DNA from 2 places in the Cellulosimicrobium sp. TH-20 genome. Region 2 is predicted to be linked to the other one. Evidence: riboswitches for the same ligand, from Rfam matches in the RefSeq annotation. Region 2 holds a riboswitch; the other holds the start of a gene.
The links. A riboswitch is a leader RNA that binds a small molecule or an ion and turns the genes downstream of it on or off. The one in region 2 is predicted to bind S-adenosylmethionine.
Positions count from the first base shown of each region.

Region 1: it holds a riboswitch for S-adenosylmethionine, as region 2 does, so the genes downstream of both, B8281_RS04485 (methylenetetrahydrofolate reductase) here and B8281_RS00970 (aminotransferase class V-fold PLP-dependent enzyme) in region 2, are expected to answer to the same signal.

Region 1 covers NZ_CP020857.1:981,098-992,503, reverse strand. Annotated here, with positions in the region: gene B8281_RS04495 (hypothetical protein) at 1-182, shown strand, start outside; gene B8281_RS04490 (cation acetate symporter) at 179-1,702, shown strand; SAM riboswitch class I at 1,914-2,016, shown strand; gene B8281_RS04485 (methylenetetrahydrofolate reductase) at 2,022-3,083, shown strand; gene metE (5-methyltetrahydropteroyltriglutamate--homocysteine S-methyltransferase) at 3,116-5,599, shown strand; gene B8281_RS04475 (hypothetical protein) at 5,657-5,908, opposite strand; gene B8281_RS04470 (DUF2630 family protein) at 5,959-6,207, opposite strand; gene B8281_RS04465 (VOC family protein) at 6,299-6,697, shown strand; gene atpC (ATP synthase F1 subunit epsilon) at 6,702-7,019, opposite strand; gene B8281_RS04455 (VOC family protein) at 7,198-7,578, shown strand; gene B8281_RS04450 (FBP domain-containing protein) at 8,063-8,569, shown strand; gene B8281_RS04445 (efflux RND transporter permease subunit) at 8,553-10,790, opposite strand; gene B8281_RS04440 (family 16 glycoside hydrolase) at 11,062-11,406, opposite strand, start outside.
Region 2 covers NZ_CP020857.1:203,414-214,819, forward strand. Annotated here, with positions in the region: gene B8281_RS00940 (acetyl-CoA C-acetyltransferase) at 1-1,020, shown strand, start outside; gene B8281_RS00945 (3-oxoacyl-ACP reductase) at 1,047-2,423, shown strand; gene B8281_RS00950 (MaoC/PaaZ C-terminal domain-containing protein) at 2,420-3,487, shown strand; gene B8281_RS00955 (GNAT family N-acetyltransferase) at 3,590-4,198, opposite strand; gene B8281_RS00960 (CsbD family protein) at 4,291-4,464, shown strand; gene B8281_RS00965 (GNAT family N-acetyltransferase) at 4,594-5,241, opposite strand; gene B8281_RS00970 (aminotransferase class V-fold PLP-dependent enzyme) at 5,354-6,787, opposite strand; SAM riboswitch class IV at 6,821-6,936, opposite strand; gene B8281_RS00975 (rhodanese-like domain-containing protein) at 7,238-7,729, shown strand; gene B8281_RS00980 (O-succinylhomoserine sulfhydrylase) at 7,726-8,964, shown strand; gene B8281_RS00985 (DUF6226 family protein) at 9,087-9,794, shown strand; gene B8281_RS00990 (class I SAM-dependent methyltransferase) at 9,926-10,648, shown strand; gene B8281_RS00995 (hypothetical protein) at 10,672-11,157, opposite strand; gene recC (exodeoxyribonuclease V subunit gamma) at 11,348-11,406, shown strand, end outside.

The DNA of each region.
Region 1 (11,406 bases), 780 kb from region 2:
TCGTGCTGCTCGGCGTGCCGCTGCCGTGGCTCGTGCACGCGTACGGCTTCTACCCGGTGATCGTCGCGTTCGCGGTCGTCTTCGCGGTCGCGGCGGCGCGCAACGAGCGCCGGTACCGCGCGCTCGCCGAGGGCGCGGGCGGGCCCGACGAGCCCGGCCCCGACGACGGCGGTGCGCCGTGACCAGCGCGCTGCCCCTCGTCGCGATCGCGCTGCTCCTGCTCGCCACCGGCCTCATCGGGTTCTACGGCCTGCGGATCTCGCGCACCACGAGCGACTTCTTCGTCGCGTCGCGCACCGTGCGGCCGGTCTGGAACGCGTCGGCGATCAGCGGCGAGTACCTGTCTGCGGGCACGTTCCTCGGGCTCTCCGGCCTCGTGCTGCTGTCCGGCGCGGAGGCGTTCTGGTTCCCCGTGGGGTACGCGGCGGGCTACCTGCTCGTCCTGCTGTTCGTCGCGGGCCCCCTGCGGCGCAGCGGCGCGTACACGATCCCCGACTTCGTGCACGCCCGGCTCGACTCCGTGGTCGCGCGCCGCGTGACGAGCGTGCTCGTGCTCGTCATCGGGTGGCTCTACGTGGTGCCGCAGCTCCACGGGGCGGCGCTCGTCATCACGAGCGTGGCCGCGGTGCCGCCGTGGGTCGGCTCGGTGGGGATCGCGGTCGTGGTGAGCGCCGTCGTCGCCGCGGGCGGGATGCGCTCCATCACGTTCGTCCAGGCGTTCCAGTTCTGGGTCAAGCTCACCGCGCTCGCGGTGCCGCTCGTCTTCGTGCTCATGGCGCTCGGCGGGGCGTTCGAGCCCGGCGGCGCCGTCGTCACGTTCGACCCCGCCGCCGTGTTCCCCCACGAGGCCGGGCCGGGCGGCCTCGACGCGTACGCCACCGTCTCGCTCCTGCTCGCCCTCCTGCTCGGCACGACCGGCCTGCCGCACGTCCTCGTGCGCTTCTACACCTCGCCCGACGGCGGCTCGGCCCGCCGCACGACCGTCGTCGTGCTCGTCATGATCAGCGTGTTCTACATGGTGTCGAGCACGCTCGGGCTCGTGGCGCGGGTCGTCGCGCCCGACCTCGCGGCGCCCGGGGTGGCGGACACCGTCGTCCTCACGCTGCCGACCCGCCTCGTGCCCGGGCTCGGCGGCGAGCTCCTCGCCGCGCTCGTCGTCGCCGGGGCGTTCGCCGCGTTCCTCGGGACGTCGTCGGGGCTCGTGGTCGCTCTGGCGGGCGTCGTGAGCCAGGACCTGTTCGGCGGCACCGTGCGGTCCTTCCGCTGGTCGGCGGTCGCGTGCACGCTCATCCCGCTCGCGTTCGCGCTCGTCACCATCCCGCAGGGCCTCGTGACGAGCGTCGGGACGGTGTTCGTCTTCGCGGCGTCGGCCCTGTCCCCCGTGATCCTGCTCGGCGTGTGGTGGCGCGGCCTCACCGCGCGCGGCGCGGTGGCGGGCATGGTCGTGGGCGCCGTCCTGTGCGCGACGGCGCTGCTCGCGTCGTCCGCGCTCGTCGCTGCGGGGTACGGGAGCCCGTCCGGCAGCACGGCCGACGGCGTCCCCGGCGTCGTGCGCGCCCTGCTCGCCCAGCCCGCCGCCTGGACCATCCCGCTCGCGACGGCGACCGTCGTCGTCGTGTCGCTCCTCGACCGGCGCGGGCCGCCGCTGCGCACCGACCGGTTCCTCCGCCGCCTGCACGTGCCCGAGCGCCGGAGGGCCTGAGACCTGCAAGGCCGACGACGACCCGTCGCCATGGTCGGTGTCTGGGACCTCGCTCGAGCACCTGAAATCTGTAGCGTAGGAAACCTGAAATTCGTAGCGTAGAGAGCCTGAGATCCGTAGCGCGGGGCGCCGCTACGCCTCCGGCCGATCCCTCCGCATCTCACCTGGCGGGCGCTCTCGACCGCATGTCGGATGGGTCGTAGGATCGTGCCAACCATCCAGAGCGGTCGAGAGTCCTGGCTCGACGACACCGCAGCAACCCGCCGACGGAAGCCTCCCGAGGACAAAGGTGCTAACGCCAGGGTCGATGGAGTGACGCATGACCTCAGAGGCATCCTTCGCGCACCGTCCGGGCCGTCCTCGGCCGACGGTGTCGTTCGAGCTCATGCCCCCGCGCCGACCGGACGCGGCCCCGAAGTTCTGGGAGACGGCACGCCGTCTCGTCGCGACGCACCCCGACTTCGTGTCCGTGACGTACGGCGCCGCGGGCACCGACCGCGCGACCGCGCGCCAGGTCGTCGGACGCCTGCTCCAGGGCACGCCCGTGCTGCCGATCGCACACCTCACGTGCGTCGGGGCGTCGCGCGAGGACGTGGAGTCGGTCATCACCGACTTCCTCGACGAGGGCGTGCGGAGCTTCCTCGCGCTGCGGGGCGACCCGCCGCGCGACCAGCCGGACTGGCAGCCCGCGCCCGACGGCGTCCGGTCGTCGACCGAGCTCGTCGCGCTGCTGCGCGAGGTCGAGGCGTCGCGCTGCGCGTCCGACCCCGCCGTCGCGCTGCGCGGCGCAGCCCGGCCGCTGACGATCGCCGTCGCGACGTTCTGCGACGGGAACCCCGCCGCCGGCACGACGCGCACCCAGGAGGTGCGCCGCCTCTGGCAGAAGCAGCAGGCCGGCGCGAGCTTCGCGATCACGCAGCTCTTCTACGACGCGTCGTCGTACACCGACTTCGTCGCCGAGGCCCGCGCGGCCGGCGTGACGATCCCCATCCTCGCCGGGCTGCTGCCCACGACGGAGCCCGCGCGGCTCCGTCGCGTCGAGGAGCTCACGGGCGTGCGCGCGCCCCAGCACCTGCTGGACGCGCTCGACGCCCTGCCCGACCCGGAGGCGCAGCACGCCTACGGGATCGCGTACTCGGTCGACCTCGCGCAGCGCGTCCTCGACGCGGGCACGCCCGGTCTGCACGTGTACACGTTCAACAAGCACCGCGCCGCTCTTGACCTGCTCGAGGGTGTCCACCTCGGCGGCGGGTCGGTCGGGACCGGGGGCGGCGCCAGCGCCGCCGCCGCCCCGCTCGTCCCGGACCTGGCCAGCGGGCCGTGGGTCACCGGCACCTCCCTGCCCACGACGAGCGCCGCCACGCACGGCGCGCCCGTCTGACCGGTCCTCCGGACCAGCAAGAGGTTTCGATCATGGCCACTTCCGTACCCTCCCCTACCCAGAACCCGGTCGGTTTTCCCGCCGGCACCGTGCTCGGCTACCCGCGCATCGGGCGCCGCCGCGAGCTGAAGAAGGCCGTCGAGGCGTTCTGGGCCGGCAAGACGTCGGCCGACGAGCTCGAGGCCACGGCCCGCGAGCTGCGCCTCGCGACCGTCCGCCGGCTCGTCGACCTCGGCCTCGGCGCCGACGACGCCTCGGTCCCCGGGTCGTTCTCCTTCTACGACCAGGTGCTCGACGTCGCCGCGGCCCTCGGGGCGGTCCCGTCGCGGTTCGCGTCGCTCACCGACGACGCCGGCCGCCTCGACCTCGCGGGCTACTTCACCGTGGCGCGCGGCCAGGGGGACGACGCCCCGCTCGAGATGACCAAGTGGTTCGACACCAACTACCACTACCTGGTCCCCGAGATCGGCCCGGACACCCCGATCCGCTTCGTCGACGACCGCGTCGTCCGCGAGTTCGTCGAGACCAAGGAGGCAAGCGTCGTGACGCGGCCCGTCGTCGTCGGGCCGGTCACGTTCCTCGCGCTGTCCAAGGCCGCGGACGACGCGCCCGCCGGGTACTCGCCGCTCGACCGCCTCGACGACGTCGTCGCCGCCTACGCCGACCTGCTGCGCGCGCTCGCCGCGGCGGGGGCGCCGTGGGTCCAGCTCGACGAGCCGATCCTCGTCACCGACTCGGTCGACGTGCCGTTCACCGAGCTCGCCGCCGCCGTGGGGTCCGCGTACCGCGCCCTCGCGACCGACCTCCGCCCGGTGCCGAGCCCGGGGTCTTCGGCGGCCTCGTCCGCAAACCCGGCGGCAACCCCTGGTTCGGCGCAGGACGCGCGGCCCGCGATCCTCGTCGCCACGCCGTTCGGCGGGCTGGAGACGTCGCCGGACGGCGACGGCGCGACCTTCGACTTCCTGGCGACCCTCGCGGGCACGGACGTCGAAGCGATCGCGATCGACGCCGTCCGTGCGGACCTTCCGGACTCGCCCTACGACGACCTCCTGACGAAGACGCTCGTCGTCGGCGCGATCGACGGGCACAACGTGTGGCGCGCCGACCTCTCGGCAAAGCTCGACACGCTGACCGCCGCGCGCAGCCTCGGTGCGGGCGCGGTCGCCGTCGGCACGTCGACGTCGCTGCTGCACGTGCCGCACGACGTCGAGGACGAGACGTTCGCCGAGCCCGGCACGGCGTCGGGCACGACGCTCGACCCGCGCCTGCGCGACTGGCTCGCGTTCGCGGACCAGAAGGTCGGCGAGGTCGCGACGCTCGCCCGGGCCCTCACGGAGGGTCGCGACGCCGTCGCGGAGGAGATCGAGGCGTCCCGCGCGGCGGTGGCGTCACGCGCGGAGGCGAGCGGCGTCGTCGTGCCCGCGGTGCGCGAGCGCGCGGCCGCGCTGACCGACGCGGACTTCGCGCGCGGCGCGTACACCGAGCGCGCGGCGGCGCAGGAGGCGCGCCTGAACCTGCCGCTGCTGCCCACGACGACGATCGGGTCGTTCCCGCAGACGCCCGAGATCCGCCGCGCCCGCGCGCTGTGGACGAAGGGCGAGCTCGCGGACGCGGACTACACGACCGCGATGCGCGAGGAGATCGCGCGCGTCGTCGCGCTCCAGGAGGAGCTGGGCCTCGACGTGCTCGTGCACGGCGAGCCGGAGCGCAACGACATGGTGCAGTACTTCGCGGAGCACCTCGACGGGTTTGCCGTCACGGCGAACGGCTGGGTCCAGTCGTACGGGTCGCGCTGCGTGCGCCCGCCGATCCTGTGGGGCGACGTGACGCGCCCGGCGCCGATCACCGTCGAGTGGTCCGCGTACACGGCGTCGCTCACCGAGAAGCCCGTCAAGGGCATGCTCACCGGGCCGGTGACGATCCTCGCGTGGTCGTTCGTGCGCGACGACCAGCCGCTCGGCGACACGGCGAACCAGGTGGGCCTCGCGCTGCGCGACGAGATCGCGGACCTCGAGGCCGCCGGCATCGGGATCGTCCAGGTCGACGAGCCCGCGCTGCGCGAGCTCCTGCCGCTGCGCCGCGCGGACCAGCCGGCGTACCTCGACTGGTCCGTCGGGTCGTTCCGGCTCGCGACGTCGGGCGTGGAGGCGGCGACGCAGATCCACACGCACCTGTGCTACTCGGAGTTCGGCGAGGTCATCGGCGCGATCGACGGCCTCGACGCCGACGTGACGTCGGTCGAGGCGGCGCGCTCGCGCATGGAGATCGTGCCGGAGCTGCGCGACGCCGGGTACTCCCGCGGCATCGGGCCGGGCGTCTACGACATCCACAGCCCGCGCGTGCCTTCGACGGAGGAGGTCACCGAGCTGCTGGAGCTCGCGGTGAAGTCGATCGACCCGCGCGTCGTCTGGGTCAACCCGGACTGCGGCCTGAAGACCCGCCGCTACGAGGAGACCGTGCCGTCGCTCGAGCACCTCGTCACCGCGGCGAAGGCCGTCCGGGCCACGCTCGGCTGACCCCGGGAGACGCCGGAGGCCGGGTCCCGTCGGGACCCGGCCTCCGTGTCGAGGGTGTCAGCGCTCGGTCGTGCCCGTGCCCGCCATCGGGAGGGCGAAGGCGAGCGTCGCCGCGGCGAGGCCGCCCACGAAGAGCCACACACCGCCGTCGACGCCGGACATGCCCGAGCCCATGAGCACGAGCCCGCCGACGAACAGCGCGAACGCCACGACGAACCGTGCGACCGCGCCCGCGTGACCGGGGATGTCGCGCCCTTCGGTCCCGGTGGGGAGGGGGCTGTGCGCCGCCTGCTCGCTGGACGTGGTCATGGGGTTCTCCTTCTGAGGTCGGAACGGGAGCCGGACGTCGCCGTCGGCGATCAGTCCAGGTAGTTCTCCACCGTACCGGGGTCTCGCACCGTCGCCGCATCGGGGTCGCGGCCAAACTCCCGGGCGGCGCCGCGCTGGCGCAGCAGGTCCCAGCACTGGTCGAGCTCGACCTCGATCGCCCGGAGCCGCTCGTGCTCCTCGCCCCCGGTGATCTCCCCCTGCGCGAGCTGCTCGCGGAGCTCGCGCTCCTGCGCCACGAGGTCGCTGATCGTCCTGCGGATGCCGCCGTCGGTCGCCATGCCGTCCACGGTATGCCCGACGGCGCGGGCGCGCCCCGGGAGGCCGGCCCCCCGCGGGCGCGGCGTCGGCGGTGCGCCCTAGGCTCGTCGCATGACGACGACGATCGGGCGCACGGTCCTGCTCTGCCACGACCTGGACGCGAGCGCCGCGTTCTGGGCCGACGGGTTCGGCTTCCGCACGTTGTTCCAGGGAGAGACCGAGGGGTTCCCGCTCCTCCACGTCGGCCCGGGGCGCGTCGACGAGCCGGGTCTGTGGCTCGTGCCGCTCCCCGAGGGCGGCGCCCCGCTCGTGCGTCACGGCCTGCCCAACCTCGTGCTCTACGTCGACGACCTCGACGCGACCCTCGCACGCCTCGCCGCGGCCGGGGTCGAGCCGTTCGTCGGGCCCGACGCCGACGCCGAGACCGGCGACCGGTTCGCGCACGTCCACGACCCCGACGGGCACCGGGTCGTCGTCGTGCAGCTCGGGACGACGACCGACCCCGCGTAGCGGGCTACCGAGCGCGCACCCATGTCGCGTCGTCGGCGAGGATCGTCACCTCGTCCTGGTCGACGACGAGGAACCCGCCCCCGATCCGCAGCTCGGCCGTCGGGCGGTCCGGGGTGCGCAGACGCACCCGGCCCGCCATGAGCGACGCCGCGACCGGCTGGTGCCGCGGCAGGATGCCCAGCGTGCCCGACGCCGCCGGGACCGTCACGCTCCGCGCCTCCCCCGCCCAGAACACCCCGGACGGCACCACCACCTCCACGGACACCAGCCGCTCCCCGGCGGGTGCGGCGGTCTCGGACGGGGACGGCAGGGCGACGGGCACGGAGTTCCTCCCGGACGGCGGACGGCGGAACCCCCGAGTCTGGCCGAGCGACCCGCTCGCCGGGCCCGGCACTTCGTCACCCGGGCGGGGCCGAAGGTCACCGGGGAAGCACCCGCCGCGGTGGTGCCGGCGGGCGGCCCGCGGGTGGCCCGTGGGTGGCCCACGTCACGATGGGCGCATGAGCAACCACGCGCACGGCATCCACCACTCCATCGACTACGTCGAGCTCCCCGTGACCGAGCTCGCCGCCGCGCAGGCGTTCTACGGCGCGGCCTTCGGCTGGGAGTTCGTCCCCTACGGCCCCGGGTACGCCGGGATCCGCACGGCGGCGGAGTCCGGCGCGGACGAGGCCGGCGGTCTGCGTCTGGCCGAGTCGGGCGACGTGACCCGCGGCGGTCCGTTCGTCCTGCTGTTCTCCGAGAACCTCGACGCGACGCTCGCCGCCGTCCGGAACGCGGGCGGCGAGGTGGTCGAGGGCCCGTACGAGTTCCCCGGCGGCCGCCGGTTCCACTTCCTCGACCCGAGCGGCAACGAGCTGGGCGTCTGGGCCACGTCCTGAGGGACGGCGTCGGCCGTCGAGCGGGGTGCGTGGCGGCCCGGGCGGCAATCACGTTGACGACGGCGGGGGCCGAGGCGCACCATCGAGGGTGACGGTTGCCGAGGGCAGCCGTCCGTCGTGCCGGATGGGCACGACCACGAGTCAGGATCGCGCCGCCGGCGCGCCGCACGGGACGAGGAGACGCGGATGCACGGCACCGCAGGCTGCGAGGTGGCCATGGCGGCCTGCTCGGGCGCCCTCTCCCCCCGCACCGTCACCCGCTGAGACCACCGGGCCGCGGGCCGTCGTCCCCGACGCCCGCCTCGCTCCGGGGCGCACCGCCGTCCGACGACCCCGTCGTCGCGGCCGCGCCGGTCACGACGCGACGGCTGCGGGCACGCCGTCCTCCCCGCCCCCGGCGGCGCCGTCGTGCGCCCGGGCGAGCACGCGTCGTCGTGCACGCCCGCCGGGCCGCGGACCGTCCTGACACGGAAGCAGCGAACCCATGAACCCCCTGACCGAGAAGCAGATCCGCGCGTCGTTCGTCAACGCGTCCAAGCGCGAGGCCGCGCAGGCGACCCTCCCCGACCTCGACACGCTCGACTGGGACCGCCTCGACTACCTCGGGTGGCGCGACCGCAAGGCCCCGCTCCTCGCGTACGCCGTCGTGGAGGTCGACGACGAGCCGCGCGGCGTCCTGCTGCGCTCGACCGACGCCAAGACGGGCGGACGGCGCAAGCGCGCCGTGTGCGCGTGGTGCGAGGACGTCGTCGTGACGGACGACGTCAGCCTCTACGTGGCGCGCCGCGCCGGGGCCGCCGGGCGCCGCGGCAACACCGTCGGCACCCTCATCTGCACGCAGTTCCTCTGCTCGCAGAACGTCCGCCGGGCGCCCACCCGCACCGAGATGGGCGACGACGAGTCGATGCGCGAGCTGTTCGTCGAGCTCCGCGTCGACGGCCTCCGCGAGCGCTCCGCGCGCTTCGTCACCGAGGTCATGCGCGACGTGTGACCGACCTCGGCTCTACCTCGGCAGACCCGGGCTCTACCTCGGCGGACCCGGGCTCTCCCTCCGCGGACCCGGGCTCTCCCTCGGTGGGCCCGGGCTCTCCCCCGCGCCAGGAGGGCCACCAGTTCCACCGGCCCAGGAGCGTCATCGTCGCGGGCAGCAGCAGCCCGCGCACGACGGTGACGTCGAGGAGCACGGCGACGGCCATGCCGACGCCGACCTCCTTCATCGCGACGAGCTCTCCCGCCGCGAAGCCGAGGAACACGATGCCGATGGCGACGGCCGCCGTCGTGACGACCGGGCCGGACGCGGTGATGCCGCGGAGCACGGCCCGGTCGTTCGCGACGCGCGGGTCCTCGCCGGGCGTGCGGGCGCGCCACTCCTCCGCGGTGCGGGACAGCAGGAAGACCTCGTAGTCGGTGGACAGGCCGAACACGAGCATGCCGACGAGCAGGGGCGTCGTGACGTCGAGCGCGCCCCACGGCTCGAACCCGAGGAGCGAGGCGCCGACGCCGTGCTGGAACACGGAGACGAGGACGCCGAGCGTCGCCGCGAGCGTGAGGAGGTTGAGCACGAGGGCCTTGAGCGGCACCACGAGCGAGCCGGTGAGCAGGAAGAGCAGCACGAAGGTCGCGAGCACCACGACCCCGGCGGCGAGCGGGAGCCGCTGCGCGAGGTGCTCCTGGGTGTCGACGACCTCGGCGGCCGGTCCGGCGACCCGCACCTCCAGGTCGGTGTCGAGGGCGCGCACGGCGTGCACGAGGTCCTGCGCCTCCTGGGCCGTCGCGTCACCGCCCGGGCCGACGTCGGGCGTGAGGTCGACGACGGTGACCTCGGGCGGGTAGCCGGTGTCCTGCATGGCGTCCTCGACACCGGGCAGGGCGGCGGCCCGGTCGAGGAGGTCGGGCACCGCCGGGTCGTCGACCGGGCCCTCCACGAGCACGGTGACGGGCGCGACGCCGAGGTCGGCGAAGCGGGAGATGGTGGCGTCGGCGGCGAGGCGCGCCTCGGCGTCGGCGGGCAGCGAGCGGACCTCCGAGCTGCCGAGCGTGAGCGAGCCGAGGGGCACGGCGAGCGCGAGCAGGAGCGCCGTCGCGCCGAGCGTGACGAGCACGGCGTGGCGCTGCGCGGTGCGCGCGAGCCGGCCGAGCGTGCCGGCGCCGCCGCGGCCCGTCCACGGGTGGGACCAGGTGCGCGCGCCCGGCGCGGGGATCGCGCGGTGCCACGTCGCGACGAGCGCGGGGACGAGCGTGAGCCCGGCGGCGGTCGCGACGAGCACGACGATCGCGCCGCCCACCGCCATGCCGGAGAGCAGGGAGTCACCGAGCAGGAGGAGCCCGGCGAGCGAGATGGCGACCGCGAGGCCGGAGGCGAGCACGGCGCGGCCGGCGGTCGCGAGCGTGCGCCCGACGAGCTCGTCGAGCGGGAGGCCCGGGGACGCGGCGCGCTCCTCGCGGAAGCGCGCGAGCACGAGCAGCGAGTAGTCGACCGTGAGGCCGAGACCGAGCAGCGTCACGACGTTCACGGCGAACTCGTTGACGGGCACCACGCCGAGCAGCCCGCTGAGCACGAGCAGCGCGACCGCGATCGCGGCGAGCGCGGAGAGCAGCGGGACCAGGCCGGCCCGCAGGCCGCCGAGGACGACGACGAGCACGACGAGGAGCACCGCGATCGCGATCCCCTCGCCCACCGCGGCGTCGGTGATGGCCTGCTCGACGAACGCCTCCTCCGCGAGCAGCGCGCCGCCCACGAGCACCTCGGGGGTGTCGACGCTGTGCAGCGCGTCGGCGACGCGGTGCGCGAGGGCGAGCGCCTCGTCGTCGGACAGCGCGGGGTCGAGCTCGACGACGACGAGCGAGCCCTGCGCGTCGTCGGCGATGAGCCCGCCGCCGGTGTAGGCGTCGGAGAGCTCGACGACCCCGGGCATCGCGCGGATGCCGTGCATGACCTCGCTCGCCTGGGCGATGAGGTCGGCGGAGAAGTGGTCGCGGCCGGACAGCACCGCGACGACGGTCTCGCCCTCGGGGGCGAGCTCCTCGAGGCGCTGCGCCGCGAGGGCGGACGCGCTGCCCGGCGGGGCGGGGTCGACGTCGGAGGTCTTGTCGAAGACCGCCCCGCCGAGCACGGCGCCCGCGACGAGGAGGACGGCCCAGACGACGAGGACCGCGCCCCGGCGGCGGGCGGCGAACCGTCCGGTCCGGTGCAGGAGGCGTCCGAGCGTCATGGGGGCTCCCCTCGTCGGGAACTCGTCGGGGAGTCGTGGGGTCGGCCTCGGCCGGCTCGCCCACGACGTTCGTGCGTTGCGTCCGTGCGGCAGCGCGCGGACGTGAGCACCCTACGCGAGGGTGGGAGCGCCGTCGGACCGCGCTCCGCCCTGCGGGGACGCCCTGCCGGGCGCCGGACGAGACGGGTCGGGCGGGGGCGGCTCGTGCCGCCGCCCCCGCCCGGTGCGACCCGGGGCGGACGGCTCACGCCGCCCGCCCCGGGTCATCGGCTCAGCCGCAGCTGACGGCCTCGTAGGCGGCGTCCGCCTCGAACGTCCGGCCGTCACCGGTCGCGGAGACCTGCGCGACGCCGGCCTCGACCGACGTGGCACGCGTCGCGAACGACTGGTACGCGGAGGCACCCGGCTGGACGCCGGTCACCGTCTTCGTCCCGAACGGCGTCGTGAGCGTGACGTCCGCCGGCACCGTGTCGTCGTTCGTGGCACGGACCGCGACGTAGACCTTGCCCGCGAGGCAGCGGGTCTGGACCGTCGTCGAGATCGCGAGCTCCTCGACGGGCTCGTCGGTCAGCTCCTTGAACCGGATGTTCCGGTAGTTGACCATCTCGCCGTTGCC
Region 2 (11,406 bases):
GCGAACAAGATCCGTCTCGGCCAGGTCGAGTCGGGCGTCGCGGGCGGCTCCGACACCGTGTCCGACGCCCCCATCGCCGTGAGCGAGGGCCTGCGCCGGGCGCTGCTCGAGGCGAGCCACGCCAAGACGCTCGGCCAGCGCGTCAAGGCGTTCGCGAAGGTCCGCCCCGCCGACCTCGCGCCGCTCACGCCCGCGACCGACGAGCCGCGCACCGGCCTGTCGATGGGCGAGCACCAGGCGATCACGACGGCCCGCTGGGACATCTCGCGCGAGGCGCAGGACGAGCTCGCGCTCGCGAGCCACGAGCACCTCGCGGCCGCGTGGGACGCCGGGTTCTTCGACGACCTCGTCACCCCGTTCCGCGGGCTCGTGCGCGACGACAACCTGCGCGCCGACTCGTCGCTCGAGAAGCTCGCCGCGCTCAAGCCGGTGTACGGCAAGCGTCTGGAGGGCGTCACCCCGACCATGACGGCGGGCAACTCGACCCCGCTCACCGACGGCGCGTCGACCGTCCTCCTCGCCTCGGCCGAGTGGGCGCGCGAGCGCGACCTGCCGCTGCTCGCGCGCGTCGTCGACGCGGAGACCGCCGCCGTCGACTTCGTGCACGGCCACGAGGGCCTGCTCATGGCGCCCGCGCACGCGGTCCCCCGCCTGCTCGCCCGCAACGGGCTCGCACTCGGCGACTTCGACCTCTACGAGATCCACGAGGCGTTCGCGTCGACCGTGCTCACGACGCTCAAGGCCTGGGAGGACGACGAGTACTGCCGCACCGAGCTCGGGCTCGACGGCGCGCTCGGCTCGATCGACCGCTCGCGGCTCAACGTGAACGGCTCCTCGCTCGCCGCGGGCCACCCGTTCGCCGCGACCGGCGGGCGCATCGTCGCGACGGCGGCCAAGCTCCTCGCGCAGCGCACCGCCGAGACCGGGGCACCCGCGCGTGCGCTGATCTCCGTGTGCGCCGCGGGCGGCCTCGGCGTCGCCGCGATCCTCGAGTCCGTCCCCGCGACCGACGCCGCCTGACGCCCCGACGACCGAGAGGAACACCCGTGACCGACTCCTACGTCCAGGCCGTCAACTCCGGCTTCACGAAGACGCTCGCCAAGAAGCTCGGCCTCCCGCGCCCCGCGGTCCTGCGCCGCTTCCGCGCGGGCGACCCGCTCACCGTCGGGCCCGTGCTCGTGCTCGGCGGCACGCCGGGCGTGCGCGACGACGCCGACCTCGTCGCCGAGGCCCTGCTCGGCTGGGACCTCGACGTCCGCCAGACCCCGGACGACACGACCCGCTGGGGCGCGGTCGTCGTCGTGCTCAGCGGGATCGAGCGGCCGCAGGACGCGTCCGTGCCCGTCATGGCGCTCTCGGCGACGCTCCGCCGTCTCGCGCCCAACGGCCGCGTCGTGACGATCTCCCGTGCGCCCGCCGACACCGACTCCCCCGAGCTCGCCGCCGCCCGCGAGGGCGTCGACGGGTTCCTGCGGTCGGTCGCCAAGGAGCTGCGCTACGGCGCGACCGCCAACGGCATCCAGGTGACCGACGACGCCCCCGTCGACAGCCCGAGCGTCCTCGCGACCCTCCGCTTCTTCCTGTCCGCCAAGTCGGCGTTCGTCGACGGCCAGCTCCTCCGGGTGGGTCCGAGCGCGACCGACGGCGCCTCCGGGAGCACCTCCGCCGACCTCGACCAGCCGCTCGCCGGCAAGGTCGCCGTCGTCACGGGCGCGGCCCGCGGCATCGGGGCGCAGGTCGCCCGGACGCTCGCGCGCGACGGCGCGAAGGTCGTCGTGGTCGACGTGCCCGCGGCGGGCGAGGCGCTCGCCCGCGTCGCGAACGAGATCAAGGGCACGGCGCTGCAGCTCGACGTGACCGCCGACGACGCGGGCGCCCGGATCCTCGAGCACGCCCGCGCACGGCACGGCGGGCTCGACGTCCTCGTGCACAACGCCGGCATCCTGCGCGACAAGCTGCTCGCCAACATGTCCCCCGACAAGTGGGACGCGGTGGTCGCGGTGAACCTCGCCGCGCAGCTGCGGATCACGGAGTACCTGCTCGGTGCGAACGGGTTCTCCTCCGCGCCGCGCGTCGTGTCGCTCGCCTCGACGAGCGGGATCGCGGGCAACCGGGGCCAGTCGAACTACGCGTTCTCCAAGGCGGGCGTCATCGGGCACACGCGCGCGTTCGCCCGCCTGCTCGCGGCGCCGGGCGGCCCGGGCGGGACGGCGAACGCCGTCGCGCCGGGCTTCATCGAGACGGACATGACGGCGTCGATCCCGTTCGTGCAGCGCGAGGTCGCGCGCCGCGTCGCGTCGCTCCAGCAGGGCGGCCAGCCCGTGGACGTCGCCGAGGCGATCGCGTTCCTCGCGTCGCCCGCGGCCGGGGGCGTCAACGGGCAGGTGCTGCGCGTGTGCGGGCAGAACGTGGTGGGCCGGTGACGGCGCCCGCGGGCGCCCCGGCGCGCGTCGAGACGCTGCCCGCCGTCCCGGGTCTGGGCGGCCTGTACGTGCGCGGGCTCGCGGCGTCGGGCCGGATCGCGGCGGCGCACCGGCTCCCCGTCCGGGGCGGCCGGACGGAGCTGACGCTCCCGGACGTCACCTACCGGGTCGCGGCCGTCCCGACGGGCGACGACGCGGCGCCGGGCCACGTCGGCAGCGCCGCGCACCTCGCGCGGTACGCGCGGCTCGTGGGCGAGGCGCCGTCGGACGTCCTGCCCGCCGGGTACCTGCACGTGCTGGGGTTCCCGCTCGCGACGGCCGTCATGGTGCGGGCCGACTTCCCGCTCCCGCTGCTCGGCATGGTGCACCTCGCGAACTCGGTGTCCGTGCTGCGCCCGGTGCGGCTCGGGGACGCGCTCGAGGTCCGCGCGTGGGCGCAGGACCCGCGCCCGCACCGTCGCGGGGTCCAGGTGGACCTCGTCACGGAGGTCTCGGTGCTGCGCACGGACGACGAGCGCGCCGCGGGGAGCGGGCTGGCCGCGACGACGCTCGCCTACCGAGGCGTCTCGACGTACCTCGCGAAGGGCGCCTCCCTCCCGGGCGGCCCCGCCACTGCCGACGCCGAGGGCCCGGCCGCGTTCGTCCCGCCCCTGCCCACCGCGCGGTGGACGCTCGGGGCGGGGACCGGCCGCGCGTACGCGGCGGTGTCCGGCGACCGCAACCCGATCCACACCTCGGCGCTGGGCGCCAAGGCGTTCGGGTTCCCGCGGGCCATCGCGCACGGCATGTACACCGCGGCGCGGGCGCTCGCCGAGGCGGGCCCCGGTCGCGGCGACGCCTACGACTGGACCGTCACGTTCGCCAAGCCGGTGCTGCTGCCCGGCACGGTCGACGTCGCGCTGCGCCCGGCGGACGACGTGCCCGCCGAGGTGCGGGACGCCGTCGGGCAGGTCGCGGCGGCCGTGCCCGACGGCGCGGGCGACCCGGGCACGGGCGTCACCTACCAGGCGTGGGACGGCAAGGGCCGCCTCCACCTCGCGGGCCGCGTCACCCCCCGCCCCTGACCCCCGCTGCCGAGCACGGGGTTGATGTCGTTCTCGAGCGCATGACGACACCTACCCCGTTGCTCGACGCCACGCAGGCTCGTGCTCGGCGGGACAGCCCCGTCAGGGCAGGCGGGCGAGCAGGCCGGCGCGGACGGTCGGCCACTCGTCGCGGAGGACCGAGAAGTAGGCGGTGTCCTGGCGGGAGCCGTCGGGCGCCACGCGGTGGCTGCGCAGGACGCCCTCCGGCACTGCGCCCAGGCGCCGGATCGCCCCGATGGACCGGCTGTTGCGGGCGTCGGCGCGGAGCGCGACGCGCGCGACCCCGAGGTCCTCGAACGCGTGCCGCAGCAGGAGGTACTTGCACGCCGGGTTCGTCGTCCCGCCCCACCACTCGCGCGCGTAGAACGTGGACCCGAGCTCGACCCGGCCCTGGGACGGGACCCACTCGTAGAGCGACGTCGAGCCACGGACCACGGCGTCGGCGGTCGCGCCGTCCGCACCGGGTGCACCGGGAGCGCCGGGAGCACCGAGGACCGCGAACGCGAGCCGGCCCGGCGCGGCGGCCGCGTCGCGCACGTAGCCCTCCATCGCCTCCGTGCCGCGCGGGACGGCGCTGGACATGCCCGCCCAGATGCCGTCGTCGACGAGGGCGCCGAGCGCCGGCGCGTGGGTCGCGGCGAGCGGTTCGAGGCGGACGCCGAAGCCTTCGAGGACGGTCTCGTGCTGCACCCGCACATCCCACCACACCACCGGTGCTCCGACCGCGTGCGAACCCGGCCGACCGTGGTTACGGTCGAGAGGTACCGACGAGAGGAGCACCCATGGGACTCGGAGACAAGGCCAAGCACGCCGCCGAAGAGGCGGGTGGCAAGCTCAAGGAAGGCGCGGGCAAGCTCACGGACAACGAGCGGCTCGAGGCCGAGGGCCAGGCTGACCAGGCCAAGGCCAACGTCAAGCAGGCGGGCGACGACGTCAAGGACGCGTTCGACCGCTGACGTGCTCCACCGTTCTGCTCACGAGGGCTCCGCTCCGGCGGGGCCCTCGTGGCGTCTCCGGGACCGTTCGACCGGGACGCGACGACCGGGATGCGACGACCAGGACTCGACGAGCGGGAGCCGCGACGGTCAGGACGCGGCGAGCGGCCGGACGTCGGCCGACGGCGCCGGGGCGAGCACCGGGACGACGCGCGGGGCGGTGATCCGCGCGAGGAGGCCCACCTCGACCCCGGGCCACTCGGGCGCGAGGATCGAGAACAGCACGGAGTCGGCGCGCGTCCCGTCGGGCGCGGTGCGGTGCCCGCGCATGACGCCCTCCTCGTGGGCGCCGAGACGGCGCATCGCACCGAGCGAGCGCTCGTTGCGGGTGTCGACGCGGAAGCCGACCCGGTGCACGTCCCACGTCTCGAACGCGTGGCGCAGCAGCAGCCACTTCGCCACAGGGTTGACGAGGCTCCCCCACGTGGAGCGCGCGTAGAACGTGCGGCCCACCTCGACGCGGCGGTCGACGAGCGACAGGTCGCGGAACGCGGTGCTGCCGAGCACGGCGCCGGGCGCGCCGTCGGGGCCGACGGCGCGCACGACGAAGCCCGTGAGGTCCGGGGCCGCGCGGGTCGCGGCCACGAGATCGGCCATCCCCGCGACCCCGTAGGGCAGGGGGATGCTCATCCCTGACCACATCGCCTCGTCGACGAGGCCGGCCAGCGTCTCAGCGTGCTCCAGGGCCAGCGGTTCCAGCCGGAAACCGTGCCCCGAGAGGACGACGTCGTGCAGCACAGCGCATATCAGAGCACACGCGGAACACCGCGCCAAGAGGGTCCGGCGACGCGGTGGACAACGCTCGGCGACGGTCCGGTGAACGGGCTCCGCCGTCGGCCGCCGACGCCGGTCAGACGGCCGGCCCGCAGCCCGCCGCGTCGGCGAGGAAACCCGCCGCCGCGGTCGCGAAGAGCCCCTCCAGGCCGGACCCCGCGGGGACCGGGCGGGGGTCGTCCACGACGGCCCAGCAGCCGTCGACGACCTCGTACCGGGTGGTCGGTCCCTGCTCGACGTACGCGCGCACGGCCTCGACGAGGCGCACGACGTCCGCGCCCGTCGTCCCGACGCCCACCGAGGCGCGGATCGCGCCCGCGTCGTAGCCGAGGCGCGCGAGCAGCGGGTGCGCGCAGAACCGGCCGTCGCGCACGCCGATGCCGTGCTCGGCCGAGAGGTAGGCGGCGACGAGGCCCGGGTCGTGGCCCTCGACGGCGAACGTCACGACGCCGACCGGGTCGACGGCGTCGTCCCACACGCGCACGACCCGGACGCCCGGGACGGCCTCCAGGCCCGCGACGAGGGCCGCGCGGAGCGTCGCCTCGTGGGCGTGCAGGTCGGCCGGGTCGAGCGCGGCGAGCGCGTCGCACGCCGCCGCGAGCGCCGCGGCGCCCACCACGTTCGGCGAGCCGGCCTCGTGGCGTGCGGGCGCCGTCTGCCACTGCGTCCCGGTCACCGCGACCTGGCGCACGGCGCCGCCGCCCGCGAGGTAGGGGGTGCCCGCGTCGAGCCAGTCGCGCCGCCCGACGAGCGCCCCCGCGCCGAAGGGCGCGTAGGTCTTGTGCCCCGAGAACGCGACGTAGTCGACGCCCGACGCGGCGAGCGAGAACCCGCGGTGCGGGACGAGCTGCGCGCCGTCGAGCACGACCCGCGCCCCGGCGTCGTGCGCGGCGCGGACGACCTCGGCGACGGGCAGGGACTCGCCCGTGACGTTGGAGGCGCCGGTCACGGCGACGAGCGCGTACGGGAAGCGCGCGAGCTCGGTGCGCAGGCCCGAGAGCGTCTCCGCGACGGACGCGCCGCCCGCGAGGACCGTCGCGCCGCCGGCGCGCTGCCACGGCAGCAGGTTCGCGTGGTGCTCGACGTCGAGGACGAGCACGCGCCCGGGCGTGCCGTCCGGGTTCGCCGGGACGCAGCCCGCGAGCAGGTTGAGCGAGTCGGTCGTGTTGCGCGTGACGACCGTGACGTCGTCCTCGCGTGCGCCGACGAACGCGCCGATCGTCCGGCGCGACGCCTCGTAGAGCGCCGTGGAGACCTGCGACAGGTAGCCCGCGCCGCGGTGCACGCTCGCGTAGAGCGGCAGCACCTCGGTCACGCGGTCGGCCACCGAGCGCAGCGCCGGGGCCGACGCCGCGACGTCGAGGTTCGCGTACGGCACGCTGCGGCCGTCGACGAGCGGGACGAGCGTGTCCCCGCCGACGACGGGCAGGAGCGCGGGCGCGTCGGCGAGCGCCGCGAGGTCAGGGGCCGGGGCGTCGGTGGGACACGAGACGTCCGCGAGAGCAGTCATGGCACAGTCCTCCAGGGTCGTCCGGGGAGAACCTCCCCGCGCTTGCCGCCCGCCGGTCGGCGTGCGGCCTGGTCGTCACCCGGGGCACCCCGCCGCGAGAGGAGGGTTGCCGGCCAGCAAACCGGGGTTTCGCGCTGGCACTCATGACCTGCGGACCAGGATGTCCGCGCGGACGGTGACGTGTCAACCGGTGGTCACGGCGTCTCGGATGGCGGGACGCGGCGCTCCGCGTCATAAGCCCGCGCGTCGGAGCCACGCGGCGTCGGGCACCTCCACCCCGGGCCGCTCCCCGAGACGGGCGTTCCGCACGTCGGACGCGTGGCGTACGATCCGAGCCAACCATCCGGAGCGGCCGAGTGACGTGGCACGTCGACGCCGCAGCAACCCCCCGGACCGCCTCGGCGGCCGGGCGCAGGGTGCTACTGCCACGATCGATGGAGGAGGACTCTCATGAGCGACCAGTCCCAGCAGGCGTCGGCACCCCGGCCGGCACCCCCCGAGGCGCGTCCCGCCGTCGGCTACGCCGGCGACCTCACCCCGCAGCAGGCGTGGGACCTGCTCGCGCACGACGAGCGCGCCGTGCTCGTGGACGTCCGCACCGAGGGCGAGTGGCGCACCATCGGCGTGCCCGACGCCACGGAGCTCGGCCGCGACGTCCTGTTCGACGAGTGGGTGACCCCGGCGGGCCCCAACCCGCGGTTCCTCGACCGGCTCGTCGAGGCGGGCCTGACCCCCGGCGACGAGCGTCCCGTCGTGTTCCTGTGCCGCTCGGGCCAGCGGTCGATCGGCGCGGCGCGCGCGGCCACGGCCGCCGGGCTCGGGCCGTCGTACAACGTGCTCGAGGGCTTCGAGGGCGCCCAGGGGTTCTCGGGCCTGCGGGACGTCGAGGGCTGGAAGGTCCGCGGGCTGCCCACCACGACGTTCGACGAGGCCGCCCGGTGAGCGCGGTCGTGCCCGGCGGCTCCGGCCGCAAGCCCCTGCCCGCGAGCGCCCGCCCCGCGACGCTCGCCGTGCGCGGCGGCCACGCGCGCACCGAGTTCCAGGAGACGTCCGAGGCGCTGTTCCTCACGCAGGGCTACACGTACGACCGTGCGGCGGACGCCGAGGCCGCGTTCAAGGGAGAGCTCGACCGGTTCGTCTACTCGCGCTACGGCAACCCGACCGTGCACACGTTCGAGGAGCGCCTGCGCCTCCTGGAGGGCGCGGAGGCGTGCTACGCGACGGCGTCCGGCATGTCCGCCGTGTTCACGGCGCTCGCCGCGCTGGTGCGGTCCGGGTCGCGCATCGTCGCGGCGCGCGCGCTGTTCGGGTCGAGCCTCGTCATCTTCGACGAGATCTTCGCGAAGTGGGGTGTGCGGACGGACTACGTCGACGGCCACGTGCTGTCGCAGTGGGAGGAGGCGCTGTCCACCCCCGCGGACGTCGTGTTCTTCGAGACGCCGTCCAACCCCATGCAGGACATCGTCGACGCGCGGCGCGTGAGCGAGCTCGCGCACGCCGCCGGCGCGGTCGTCGTGCTCGACAACGTCTTCGCGACGCCGCTGCTGCAGCGGCCGCTCGAGCTCGGGGCCGACGTCGTCGTCTACTCGGCGACCAAGCACATCGACGGGCAGGGCCGCGTGCTCGGCGGCGCGATCCTCGGGACGGAGGAGTACGTCACCGGTCCCGTGCAGACGTTCATCCGCAACACCGGGCCGTCGCTCTCGGCGTTCAACGCGTGGGTGCTGCTCAAGGGCCTCGAGACGCTGCCCGTGCGCGTCGCTGCGCAGAACGCCGCCGCGGCGCAGGTCGCGGAGGCACTGGAGCAGTTCCCCGGGATCGGCCGCGTGCGCTACCCGTTCCTCGCCTCGCACCCGCAGCGCGAGCTCGCGCGGTCGCAGCAGAGCGGCGGCGGGACCGTCGTGACGTTCGACCTCGCCGTGCCCGAGGGCACCGACCCCGAGACGGCGAAGAAGCGTGCGTTCACATTCCTCGACGCGCTCCAGGTCGTCGACATCTCGAACAACCTCGGCGACGCGAAGTCCCTCGTCACGCACCCGGCCACCACGACCCACCGCAAGCTCGGCCCCGAGGGCCGCGCCGCGGTCGGCATCGCGGAGACGACCGTGCGCCTGTCGGTGGGCCTGGAAGACCCGCAAGACATCATCGAGGACGTCGCCCAGGCGCTGAACTCCTGACCCCCGCCTCCCGCCGAGCAGGCGGTATCGGTTCGTCCCGGCGCCGGGACGAACCACGACCGCCTGCTCGGCGGGCAGAAGGGGCGTGGTCGACCCGGGTAAGTCGCTCTAGCCTGACCCGGGTGACCGCCTACGTCCGCCCGCCGATCCTCCGCCAGGTGTTCCACGACGCCGACGGGGTGCCGTTCGAGTACGGCAGGCGCTGGGACCATCTCGACGGGCCGCCCGAGGACACGTACTCCGTGGACTCCCACCCGGAGCGGTTCGCGCCGCTCGCCGGCGTCGCCGACGCGCTCGTGCGGCACCTCGCGGCGACGTACGCCGTCACGGTCGAGGACGTCGACCTGCGCGGCGTCGACCTGGCGTCGCACACCGCGGTCGGGCCCGCGCACCCCGTGCTCGCGGGGGTCCGGAACGTCGGTCCGGACGCCGTGCGGGCGGTGCGCGTCACGCCCGCGTCCGACGACGCCGCGGCGCTGGCCCTCGTCGTGACGGACTACCCGGGAGTCGTGGTGCGCGCCGGGGTGCTGCACGAGGACACGTTCCCGTCGTGCGGGTGCGACGCGTGCGACGACACGGCGGCGGGCGCAGCAGAGGCGCTCGAGGACCTCGTGCTGGGGGTGGCGGCGGGCCGGTTCTCGGAGGCTGTGCGGCGGGCGCTCCCCGGTCGTCACGAGTGGTGGGTGGCGCACCGCCTCGACGAGCCCGACGGCGGGTACTCCGCGGGCGAGGGCCGCACCCGGCTGGCGCGCGGCGTCGGGCAGCAGGCAAGACGGCGCCTCGCCACCCTCCCGGGCGGGCTCTGGCAGCCCTGGCCCGCCGCGGACTGAAACCCTCGCGCCGCGAAGGCGGACTCGCGTCGTCCGGGGACCGGAACGGGCCGCCACCGCGCGCTCGGCGGCCGGGCGCGCCTGATCGAAAGACGTGGCTCGTCGCCCGGGGTGCGGCCTACGGTCGTCGGGTGCCCGACGCCGTCTTCGACGACCCCCGCCTCGCCGCTCTCTACGACCCGCTCGCCCCGGACCGGTCCGACCTCGACGCCTACGTCGCGATCGTCGACGAGCTGGGCGCGCGCCGAGTGCTCGACGTCGGGTGCGGCACCGGGACGTTCGCGTGCCTGCTCGCGCAGCGCGGCGTCGAGGTGGTGGGCCTCGACCCGGCGGGTGCGTCGCTCGACGTCGCCCGCACGAAGCCGGGCGCCGAGCGCGTGCGCTGGCTGCACGGCGACGCGACGACCCTCCCCCCGCTCCAGGTCGACCTCGCGACGATGACGGCGAACGTCGCCCAGGTGTTCCTCACCGACGACGCGTGGGCCGCGACGCTGCGGGGCGTCCACGACGCGCTCGTGCCGGGCGGGTGGCTGGTGCTCGAGACCCGTGTCCCCGCCCGTCGGGCCTGGGAGGGGTGGGTCCGCGAGGCGACGGTCACGCGCGTGGAGGTGCCCGACGTCGGCCCGGTCGAGTCCTGGACCGACCTCACCGACGTGTCGCTCCCCTTCGTGTCCTTCCACGACACGACCGTGCTGCCCGACGGCACCACGCTCCACTCCGACTCGACGCTGCGCTTCCGGGAGCGCGAGGAGGTCGAGACGTCGCTCGTGGCGTGCGGGTTCGAGGTCGTGGACGTCCGGGACGCGCCCGACCGCCCGGGTCGCGAGTGGGTCTTCGTGGCGCGGCGCGGCTGAACCGCGCAGCGCTCCCGCGCGCGTCAGCCGCGACGGTCGCCCAGCACGACGACGTCCTCCGGGCGTCCGCCCGACCGTGCGACGTGCGACCGGACCGCGTCCAACTCCTCCGGGAGCAGGAGGAAGGTCACCGACGTCCCGGTGTCGTTCACATCCCAGAGCAGCGTCCCGTCCTCGTCGAAGCCCGAGCCGCAGATCGTGAAGGGGGCGACGGCGAGGGCGAGGTCGAGCTCGCGGTCGTCGCGCGGGTCGAGCTCGAGCGAGATCGGGGGCTCCCAGCCGAAACGCCGGGCCAGGTGTCCGCGTCGTGCGCGGCGCAGCTCGTCCAAGGCGTGCACCGCGTCCGTCGCGTCCGGTGGCCACGGCTCGTCGGAGTACACGTCGACCTGGAGCCGTGCCACCCGGTCGCGCAGCGCCTGGAGCGCGCCGCGGCACGCGGCCGCGACGGTGCCCGGCGCGGCGCCGTCGGCGATCGTGCACAGCACGGCCGTCGTCCTCCGCTGCCGCATCGGGCCTCCCTCGGGTGCCGGTCCCGCCGCGGCCTCCGCGCGCGTGGGGTGCGGACACCGTAGTCCCCGGTCCGCCTGTGGACGGCGGTTCGACGGTGTGGGTCGCACCTCGTAGATTCCTCGTAGCGCACGGCCACGGGCCGGGCGCGTGATCACGCCGCCACCACCGACAGGGGTCCTCTTGCTGCACGTGCACCGCTCCGAGCGTGCCGAGGCGCTCGTGGCGCCGCTCGCCGCCGTGCTCGCGGA